4 regions of the Halomonas sp. ATBC28 genome follow, and region 2 is predicted to be linked to each of the others. Evidence: predicted binding sites of a transcription regulator. Region 2 holds the regulator's gene; each other region holds the start of a gene.

Region 1 (2,205 bases), on a different contig from region 2:
AAGCCGCTGGTCGGTGATAACGGTTCGGGTATGCACGTGCACCAGTCGTTCTGGAAAGATGGTAACAACCAGTTCGCCGGTGACGAGTACGCTGGCCTGTCTGAAATGGCGCTTTTCTACATCGGCGGCATCATCAAGCACGCCCGTGCCCTGAACGCCTTTACTAACGCTTCTACCAACTCGTACAAGCGTCTGGTGCCTGGCTTTGAAGCGCCGGTCATGCTGGCCTACAGTGCCCGCAACCGTTCGGCTTCAATCCGTATTCCTTACACCGCCAGCCCGAAAGGCAAGCGTGTTGAAGCGCGCTTCCCTGATCCGACTGCCAACCCTTACCTGGCGTTCTCTGCCATGTTGATGGCGGGTATCGACGGTATCAAAAACAAGATCCACCCTGGCGATGCCATGGACAAAAACCTGTACGACCTGCCGCCAGAAGAAGGCAAGTCAGTACCGACTGTGGCGCACAGCCTGGATCAAGCACTGGAAGCCCTCGACGCTGACCGTGCGTTCTTGACCGAAGGTGGCGTGTTCACCGACGAAATGATCGATGCCTACATTGACCTCAAGATGGAAGAAGTGGAGCGTATTCGTATGACCACTCACCCCATCGAGTTTGATATGTACTACAGTTGTTAAGTACAGCTGTTAATCAGCGTTCCTCGCCTCTGGCTGTTACTATCAGCCAGGCGGTGGTAACAATGATTGCCAATAGAACCCCGCTACGGCGGGGTTTTTTTATTGCTGGGAGGCTGAGAAGCGTGCCAGAGGGGCGATGAGCAGTGTGCTGGTAGCTCTCTTGGGCGTGGGGGAGTGGGTGGCACGGCGTTCGGGCAGGCGGTGTATCGGGTGACCGATCAGCACGGCAACGTTACCTTTACCGATAACCCAAGCAGCCCTTTATGCCCTACGACCACTTTTCCATCGCTCTGCCCCAGCAAGGCGCACAGGTGGAAGAGGGAATGACCGTGGTGGAGGTGGTTATTGCGCCACCGTTGCGCGACGACAATCAGGTACGGCTGTTGGTGAATGGCGAGATTAGCCAGAAAGCGCTGCACAGTGATGTCTTCTGGTTAACAGGCCTGCCGCAAGGGGGCACGAGATCCAGGCAGAATGCTGGAGAGCAGCCAGCGTTTACAGCACCGCACGGCAGCGGTGACGATTACGGTTCCTTAAGAGCGCTTTAATAAACGCGATCAAAAAAACAGCCCTAAGTATTACCTACCAAAACCTGGGTGCACTAAAGTGGTGCATGAGCAGGAGCATTTGGCACGGCAAGTGCGCTAAAACGATTCGCGCTCTTTCGCTGCGATGCCCGCAAGCCGTGCAAATGGACATAAACGTATAGTTGGCGCGCTTTTTGCAGCTCCCTCATTGATCATCCACCTGTAGGTCTGTATCGGCGATGGAAGACGCGATTTTTCAGGACACCACCATGCATCAGCGTTTGCTTGAGCATCTCACCACAGCGGTATTGCTGCTAGACGGCGAACTGCGTGTGCGATGGATGAACCCTGCCGCTGAAGCGTTGTTAGCGGTCAGCCTTAGCCGTGTTCACGGCATCAGCCTGGATACGCTACTTGGCGGGGATGTAAGCATTGACGAAGTATTGGCCAAGGCGCGGGATGCGTTTCACCCCTATACCCAGCGTGAAGCACGCATTACCCCGTTGAATAGCGAACCGCTCACGGTGGACTACACGGTGACGCCCTTATCCGACGATGAGCTGCTACTGGAAGTAGAGCCGCGGGATCGGCTGATGCAGATCTCCCGGGAAGAGGCGCTAACCACACGCCAGGAGACCATCAAGGTGCTCGCCCGCGGGCTCGCCCATGAAGTCAAAAACCCGCTGGGTGGCATTCGCGGGGCAGCACAGCTACTAGAGCGTGATCTAGACGACCCGGCGCTGCGCGAATATACCCATATCATTGTTGAAGAGGTGGATCGGCTGCGCGACCTGGTCGACTCCATGCTCGGCCCTAACCGGATGCTTAAACACGAGCCAGTCAACATCCACAAGGTGCTGGAGCGAGTGCGGGCGCTGCTGATTGCCGAACACCCTAGTGTGACAATCAGCCGTGATTACGACCCCAGCTTGCCCGATCTTTCCGGCGATGAATCGCAAATGATTCAGGCGGTGCTCAATGTGGCGCGCAATGCGGTACAGGCCATGAGCGATGCACAAACGCCGGAGCCCACTTTAATACT
Region 2 (2,205 bases):
GCTTAACCGCAGCGACCGCGAACAGCGCCTGGAAGCGCTACTCGAAGACTTCCATATCACCCATATTCGCGACAACCTGGGCATGAGCCTTTCGGGCGGCGAGCGCAGGCGTGTAGAAATAGCCCGCTCGCTAGCCACAGAGCCCGCTTTTATTCTGCTCGATGAGCCTTTTGCGGGCGTTGACCCCATCTCGGTAGGTGAGATTAAAACCATCATTCGTGCACTGAAACAGCGCCATATCGGCGTGCTGATCACCGATCACAACGTGCGTGAAACACTAGACATTTGCGATATCGCCTATATCGTCGGCGATGGGCAAATCATCGCCAGTGGCTCGCCCGCCTCGATTCTCACCAACCAAAAAGTAAGGGATGTGTATTTGGGCGCCGATTTTCGCCTGTAATGTTTTTGCCTTAATTGCCCCTAAATAGCGCTTTAAAACAACTTTACGACCAATGGCATGCTTATTGCACTTGCGCCAAGCACTCACTCGCACTAGGGTGGAGCATTCTGATTAACGAGTGGTTCTCAGATGGTCATGAAAGCTTCTCTCCAACTGCGTATCGGCACACAGCTGACCATGACGCCCCAGTTGCAGCAGGCCATTGCGCTGCTGCAACTCTCTACGCTGGATCTTCGTCAAGAAATTCAGCAGGCCCTCGATGCCAATCTCATGCTGGAGCAGGAAGATGAATTTAGTGAACAGGCTGTCAGCGAGCCTAAGGAAGAAGAGTGGTCAGAGAGCATCCCTACTGAGCTCTCGGTAGATAGCGACTGGTCAGATACCTATCAAGATATGGGAAGCCAGGGGGGCAGCAGCAGCGAAGGCCCCGACTTTGAGCGCCAGGCAGCCGGGCAGAGCCTTCATGGCCACCTGCTGTGGCAACTCGCCATGACCGATTTTAGCGCTCGCGAGCAGCTTGTCGCGGAAAGTTTAATCGACGCGCTAGACGCCAACGGCTACCTGACCCAGCCGCTCAACGACATCCGTGAAGGGCTTCGTGCCCAGGGCATTGACGGGCTAAGCCAGCGCGAAGTGGAAACCATTCTACTCAAGCTCCAGCAGTTTGAGCCGACCGGCATATTTGCCCGTGACTTGCGTGAATGCTTGATGCTGCAGCTCGCCGCTCTCCCCGATGATACGCCACTGCTGGTTCCCGCCCGCCGCTTGGTGCGGCAGTTTCTCGAAGCGCTTGGCAAAGACGATATGCGTCTGCTGAAACGCCGTCTAGGGCTCGACGACGAACAGCTGGCCGATGTCATCCTGCTTATTCGCAGCCTAGACCCACGCCCAGGCAGCGCCTACGGCGACACCGATGACAGCTATGTCACCCCCGATCTAGTCGTCCGCCACGATAATGAAGGCTGGCATTTAGAGCTCAACCCCGAGGCCCTGCCACGGCTGCGCATTCAGCCCGACTACGCCAGCTTGATTAAGCGTGCGGATAAAAGCGATGACAACCAGTTTCTCAAAGAGCACTTGCAGGAAGCGCGCTGGTTGATCAAGAGCCTCTCTAGCCGAAACGATACGCTGCTGCGTGTTGGTCGCGAGATCATTACCCGCCAGATTGGCTTTTTAGAGCACGGCGAAGAAGCCATGAAACCACTGATACTGGCCGACATTGCCGAAGCCGTGGAGATGCACGAGTCGACTATTTCACGGGTAACGACGCAAAAATATATCCATACACCCCGTGGTGTGTTTGAACTCAAATACTTTTTCTCAAGCCAGGTGAGCGGTCAAGATGGCGACAGCCACTCCAGCACCGCCATCCGTGCACGACTCAAGAAACTGATTCAAGAGGAGCCGCCCGGCAAGCCGCTTTCAGACAGCCGCTTAGTGACGCTATTAGGCGAAGGAGGGATTCAAGTGGCGCGTCGTACGGTGGCGAAATACCGTGAAGCCATGGGCATTCCCTCTTCCAGTGAACGGCGTCGTTTGCGCTAACTTCGTTAACGTTTCAGGGAAACTCTCGACAAGGGCTTTGCAACGCGGCAAAAAGGGTTACAATCGAAGTACAGTCCGATGGATAAGGAGCACGTCAATGCAAGTAAATATCACTGGTCATCACGTAGAACTGACTGACGCCTTGCGTGACTATGTCAACGAGAAGCTTGAGCGTGTAGAGCGCCATTACGACAATATAACTACGGTGCAAGTCACCTTATCAGTGGAGAAAGAGCGCCAGCAGGCCGCCTGTACGC
Region 3 (2,205 bases), on a different contig from region 2:
CAGGCGGCGCTTTTCGGTGCGCAGCAAATTACAGCCCGCCACGGCGAAGTTGTAGATAGTGTTGTCCTGGGTTGTCCAGATATTCAGGAACAGCATCAGCACGGCGATGGTGACAAAGCCCTGAGCGATCAATACATCCACGATATCCGCCTGCTGGTAAATCATGGTGCCAAGAGCGCCGGTCAGAACCATTAAGCCGTTACCGACAAAAAAGGCCGCCAGGGTCGCGATCACGGCAATTTTCGGCGTTTTGGCGAAGCGGCTCCAGTTAGTCGCTTGAGTGCCGCCGCTAATAAAGGTACCGATAATCACAGTAATCGCCGCTGCTACGCTCATGCTTTCCGTGGGCGTCTGCTGGCTCAGTCCCGCAAAGCCGCGCACATCCACCAGGCCGGTAAACAGGCTGATGACGATAAACAGCATCATGGCGGGGACGGCAAAGCGCGATAGCCAGTCCATACCTCTATAGCCAATCATGGCGGTCACGCAGAAACCAAACCCAAATAGCACCATTAAGGGGATTTTCAGCCATTCAGGCATCCCGGTGGTGCGTACTAACACTAGGGCAATCGTGGCGGTGCCCCAGGCGTACCAACCGATCTGGGTAAAACCGAGAATAAAGTCGGAAAGTTTGCTGCCTTTTTCGCCGAAGCAGAAGCGCCCCATCAGCACCGAATTGAGCCCGCTTTTACAAGCAATATAGGCGAGGGCTGCTGCATACATCCCCAGCAGCAAGTTGCCAATCACGATGATCCATAGCAGTTGGCCAATCGGAAAGGCTTGGCCTAACGTGCCGCCCGCCCACATGGTGGCGGTGAAAAACGTAAATCCAAGCAGTACTGCCGAGGTAGAAAGCAGGCCCTTGCGGGCACTGGTAGGGACTTCACTGAGTGGATAGTCAGAATGATGCATCACGCTCTCCTAATATAAATCAGCGAACCTGTTAGCTATTTATAAAGCAAGAGATATGCCAAAAGAGTAGGTCAGTAAGAATGATTACGCTTGTCATTTTTTTTAAGACATGCCTACTCATTTTAATGATACTTTAGTAAATAAAACCTAATTGTTTGTGTACGTTTGCCGAATAAAATAGTGGTCAAAAAAGCTTGTTTGTTAAAGCGATGGTCGCTTATTGCGATTACGCCCAGATACGCCCGTTGCAGCTATAACCTTGAAGGAACCGGAGTAGATGCCAGAATCCCAGCATAGGAGTGCTTCACTGCCTGCAGCTAGACTTCCTTGGCATCATACCCTGGTGGGTAAGGTGGTGATTTTTATGCTGATGGGCGTGCTGTTTGCGTATGTAACGGGGGCGCTGTCGGGTTTTTTTATGGTTGAACGTGGGGCTCGGGAGCAGTGGTTGCGCGAAGCGCAGGTGAATGCCCAGATAGTAAGCGCGACTATTAGGCGTATTTATACGTCCGTGGCGGTTAAGACCGATGGCACGGGTCAAGTCACGCGTATCATTTCCCAGCGCCCGATTGGTGATGAAGAGTCGGTTCTAGAAACTGGGTTTAGCCCGATTGATGTATTGGCGTTGGCAAGTGCACAAACACGTAACAATGTGTGGCTGTTCGCGAAGTCATCAGAGGGGGCTCTCACCGTAGTGGCAGATGCGCTTAATACACCATCAGACTCGCCTGCCAACTTGACGGTAGATACATGGCAAACAAAAGCGGATGCCGCTGATTTTTATGTTGGATTTGCCAGCATTGGCGGTGAAGAGCACTTCATTAGTTCGCTGCCCATTGTTACCCCTGATGGTCAACTGTTAGGCGTTCTAGTAGCCACCATAGGCCAGCAAGAAGGGCTGTATCAGATGCGTAATGATCTGATCAGCAAAGCGTTTATAGCACTACTGGTGGTATTGGTCGCGACAGCCCTGCTAGTCACTATTTTGATGCGTCAGTTATTTACACCCGTGCCAGTATTAATTAAGTCGCTCACCGAAATCGCTAAAAACCAGACCGCTGACAGCACGCCTTATACCGACCGTAACGATGAAATTGGCCGGATGGCAAAGGCCATAGATGCGCTTCGTAAGAAAGTCATTGAGCGTGAACACTTACTTGAAGTTAAAGACGAAGCTCTCCGCTTTCAGCATCTTGCTCATCATGATGAGCTGACCAAATTGCCCAACCGTGTGCAATTAAATAATGCTTTAAAAACCGCTGTGCACTCACTGCTTCAAGGCGACGTATTTAA
Region 4 (2,205 bases), on a different contig from region 2:
ATCAAATGGCCCGCCACGACCTTGAAACAGGTCCTTTAAACAGATACCTGTGAAGAGGGTGGCGGGCCGGGGTCAAGCGAGACGCTTAGCGAATCGGGGGAGCGTACTGGAAGCCGCCGTCTGTCCATAGGGCGTTAACACCGCGCTCAATTTCCAGCGGCGAGCCCATGCCCACGTTGCGGTCGAAGCTTTCAGCGTAGTTACCCACTTGGCTAATAATGTTGTAGGCCCAATCTGCTTCTAGGTTCATGCCTTCACCGTAGTTGCCGTCTTGGCCTAGCAAGCGAGCGATGTTGGGGTCTTCAGAGTTAAGCATTTCTTCAGCGTTTTCACTGGTGACGCCGTACTCTTCGGCGTTAATCATGGCGAACAGCGACCATTTCACAATGTTGAACCAAAGATCGTCACCCTGACGAACCACAGGGCCTAGTGGCTCTTTGGAGATAACGTCAGACAGGATCATCGAGGCTGAAGGATCGTCTAGCTGAATACGTAGCGCCGCTAGCTGAGAGGTATCGGAGGTTAGCACGTCACAGCGGCCGGCCTGATAGCCACCCACGGTTTGCTCAGAGGTATCAAATACGATCGGGTTGAATTCCATGTCGTTAGCACGGAAGTAGTCAGCCAGGTTCAGCTCGGTAGTGGTGCCAGACTGAATGCAGATGGAGGCGCCGTCTAGCTCGTCTGCACCGGTAATACCCAGGTCACGGGATACCATGAAGCCCTGGCCGTCGTAAAAAGTAACCCCGGTGAAGTTCAGGCCCAGAGTAGTATCGCGGGTAGTGGTCCAAGTGGTATTACGTGATAGAACGTCGACTTCACCTGATTGCAGGGCGGTGAAGCGCTCCACGGCGTTGAGTGAAATATAGTTGACGGCTTCTGAGTCGCCGAGTACCGCTGCCGCTACAGCGCGGCATACATCAACGTCGATACCTTGCCAGTTACCGTCGTCGTCCGGAGCTGAGAAGCCCGGCAAACCATCGCTCACACCACACTGAACGGCACCACGCTCAATGGTATCTTCCAGGGTGTCGGCTTGAGCAGTTGCCATTCCCGCCAGGCTAAGTGAGCCAGCGGACGCCAGAAGCGCTAAGTGTTTTTTATTGAACATCTAGTTTCCCTCGAAGTTATTGGAATCAGCTACTGAAACCAGTAATTGAAATAGTTATGCATGCCGTAGCATGTCACTAAACCTAGCAAGGAAGATGCCAACAAGGGTACAGGCGTTAATTCAGCGCTTTTCAACGCTACTCAACGAATTCGAGACGAAGGTCTAGGTGCAAAAAAGGTTACCGCCCTCCTCGCATTGCACCGTAATAGGGCAAGCTGAGGTGGGCGGTAACACGAAGGCAGGTATTAGGCGTGGTTTACTCGGCTGCGAATGCCTTGCGCATAAATGGCGGAAGGGCGAGCGCACCGCGATGGGCGTCAACGCTATAGTATTCAAGCGGCAAGTCGTGGTTGGTGGCTGCCTGCTCGCGGAACGTATTCACGTCGGTGGCTTTACCCGCCAATGTTACGCTCCACCAGCCTGAAGGATATACCGGCTGCGGGAAGGGCAGCGTGGCAACGCTGTCAAAACCGGCTTTCAACATGTCGTTGCGCAGCTCTCGGATGATCGAGCCACTGTGGTAAAGCGGTGATTCGCTCTGCTGCACCATTACGCCGCCGCTTTTCAAAATACGGTGGCAGCGCTTGAGAAAATCGGTTTTAAACAGCCCTTCAGCGGGCCCAACCGGGTCGGTGGAGTCGATAATCAGCACATCGATGCTCTCATCAGGTGCATCGTCCACCCACTTGACGCCGTCGGCGAACAGCAGTTCAGCGCGGGGGTCGTTATTCGACGCTACCAACGACGGGAAGAAGCGCTCAGAGGCCTTGGTGACCTCTTCGTCGATGTCAATTTGGGTAACTTTCTCGACACTCGGGTGGCGCAGCACCTCTTTTAAGGTGCCGCAGTCGCCACCGCCGATGATCACCACACGTTTGGGATCTTGGTGGGTAAACAGCGCCGGATGCGCAATCATCTCATGGTAGAGGAAGTTATCGCGATCAGTCAGCATCACGCAGCCGTCCAGCACCATTAGGTTGCCGTAGGTCTCGGTGGCGTAGACCTCTAGATGCTGGTATTGGCTCTGTACATCCAGCAGTTTTTCAGAGATCTTCAGTGAGAAAGCGCTGCCGTGGCTATCAAAGACTTCGGTA

The links. The regulator sigma-54, encoded in region 2, starts transcription at its own class of promoters, with help from an activator protein. The targets are predictions, from matches to a motif close to TGGCACNNNNNTTGCTNT.
Region 1: glnL (nitrogen regulation protein NR(II)) is a predicted target of sigma-54. The motif match lies at 1,347-1,364, and genes of this name have one in related genera.
Region 3: codB (cytosine permease) is a predicted target of sigma-54. The motif match lies at 956-973, and genes of this name have one in related genera.
Region 4: E0L35_RS02445 (amino acid ABC transporter substrate-binding protein) is a predicted target of sigma-54. The motif match lies at 1,194-1,211, and genes of this name have one in related genera.

What each region holds. Positions count from the first base shown of each region.
Region 1 is NZ_VCQL01000007.1:117,823-120,027, forward strand. Features, by position in the region: gene glnA (glutamate--ammonia ligase) at 1-636, shown strand, start outside; gene E0L35_RS26930 (hypothetical protein) at 736-861, opposite strand; gene E0L35_RS26935 (DUF4124 domain-containing protein) at 811-963, shown strand; gene E0L35_RS09820 (hypothetical protein) at 900-1,184, shown strand; gene glnL (nitrogen regulation protein NR(II)) at 1,433-2,205, shown strand, end outside.
Region 2 is NZ_VCQL01000006.1:165,975-168,179, reverse strand. Features, by position in the region: gene lptB (LPS export ABC transporter ATP-binding protein) at 1-403, shown strand, start outside; gene E0L35_RS08750 (RNA polymerase factor sigma-54) at 533-1,948, shown strand; gene raiA (ribosome-associated translation inhibitor RaiA) at 2,046-2,205, shown strand, end outside.
Region 3 is NZ_VCQL01000001.1:170,699-172,903, forward strand. Features, by position in the region: gene codB (cytosine permease) at 1-912, opposite strand, end outside; gene E0L35_RS00810 (diguanylate cyclase) at 1,190-2,205, shown strand, end outside.
Region 4 is NZ_VCQL01000002.1:95,239-97,443, reverse strand. Features, by position in the region: gene E0L35_RS02445 (amino acid ABC transporter substrate-binding protein) at 86-1,111, opposite strand; gene speE (polyamine aminopropyltransferase) at 1,368-2,205, opposite strand, start outside.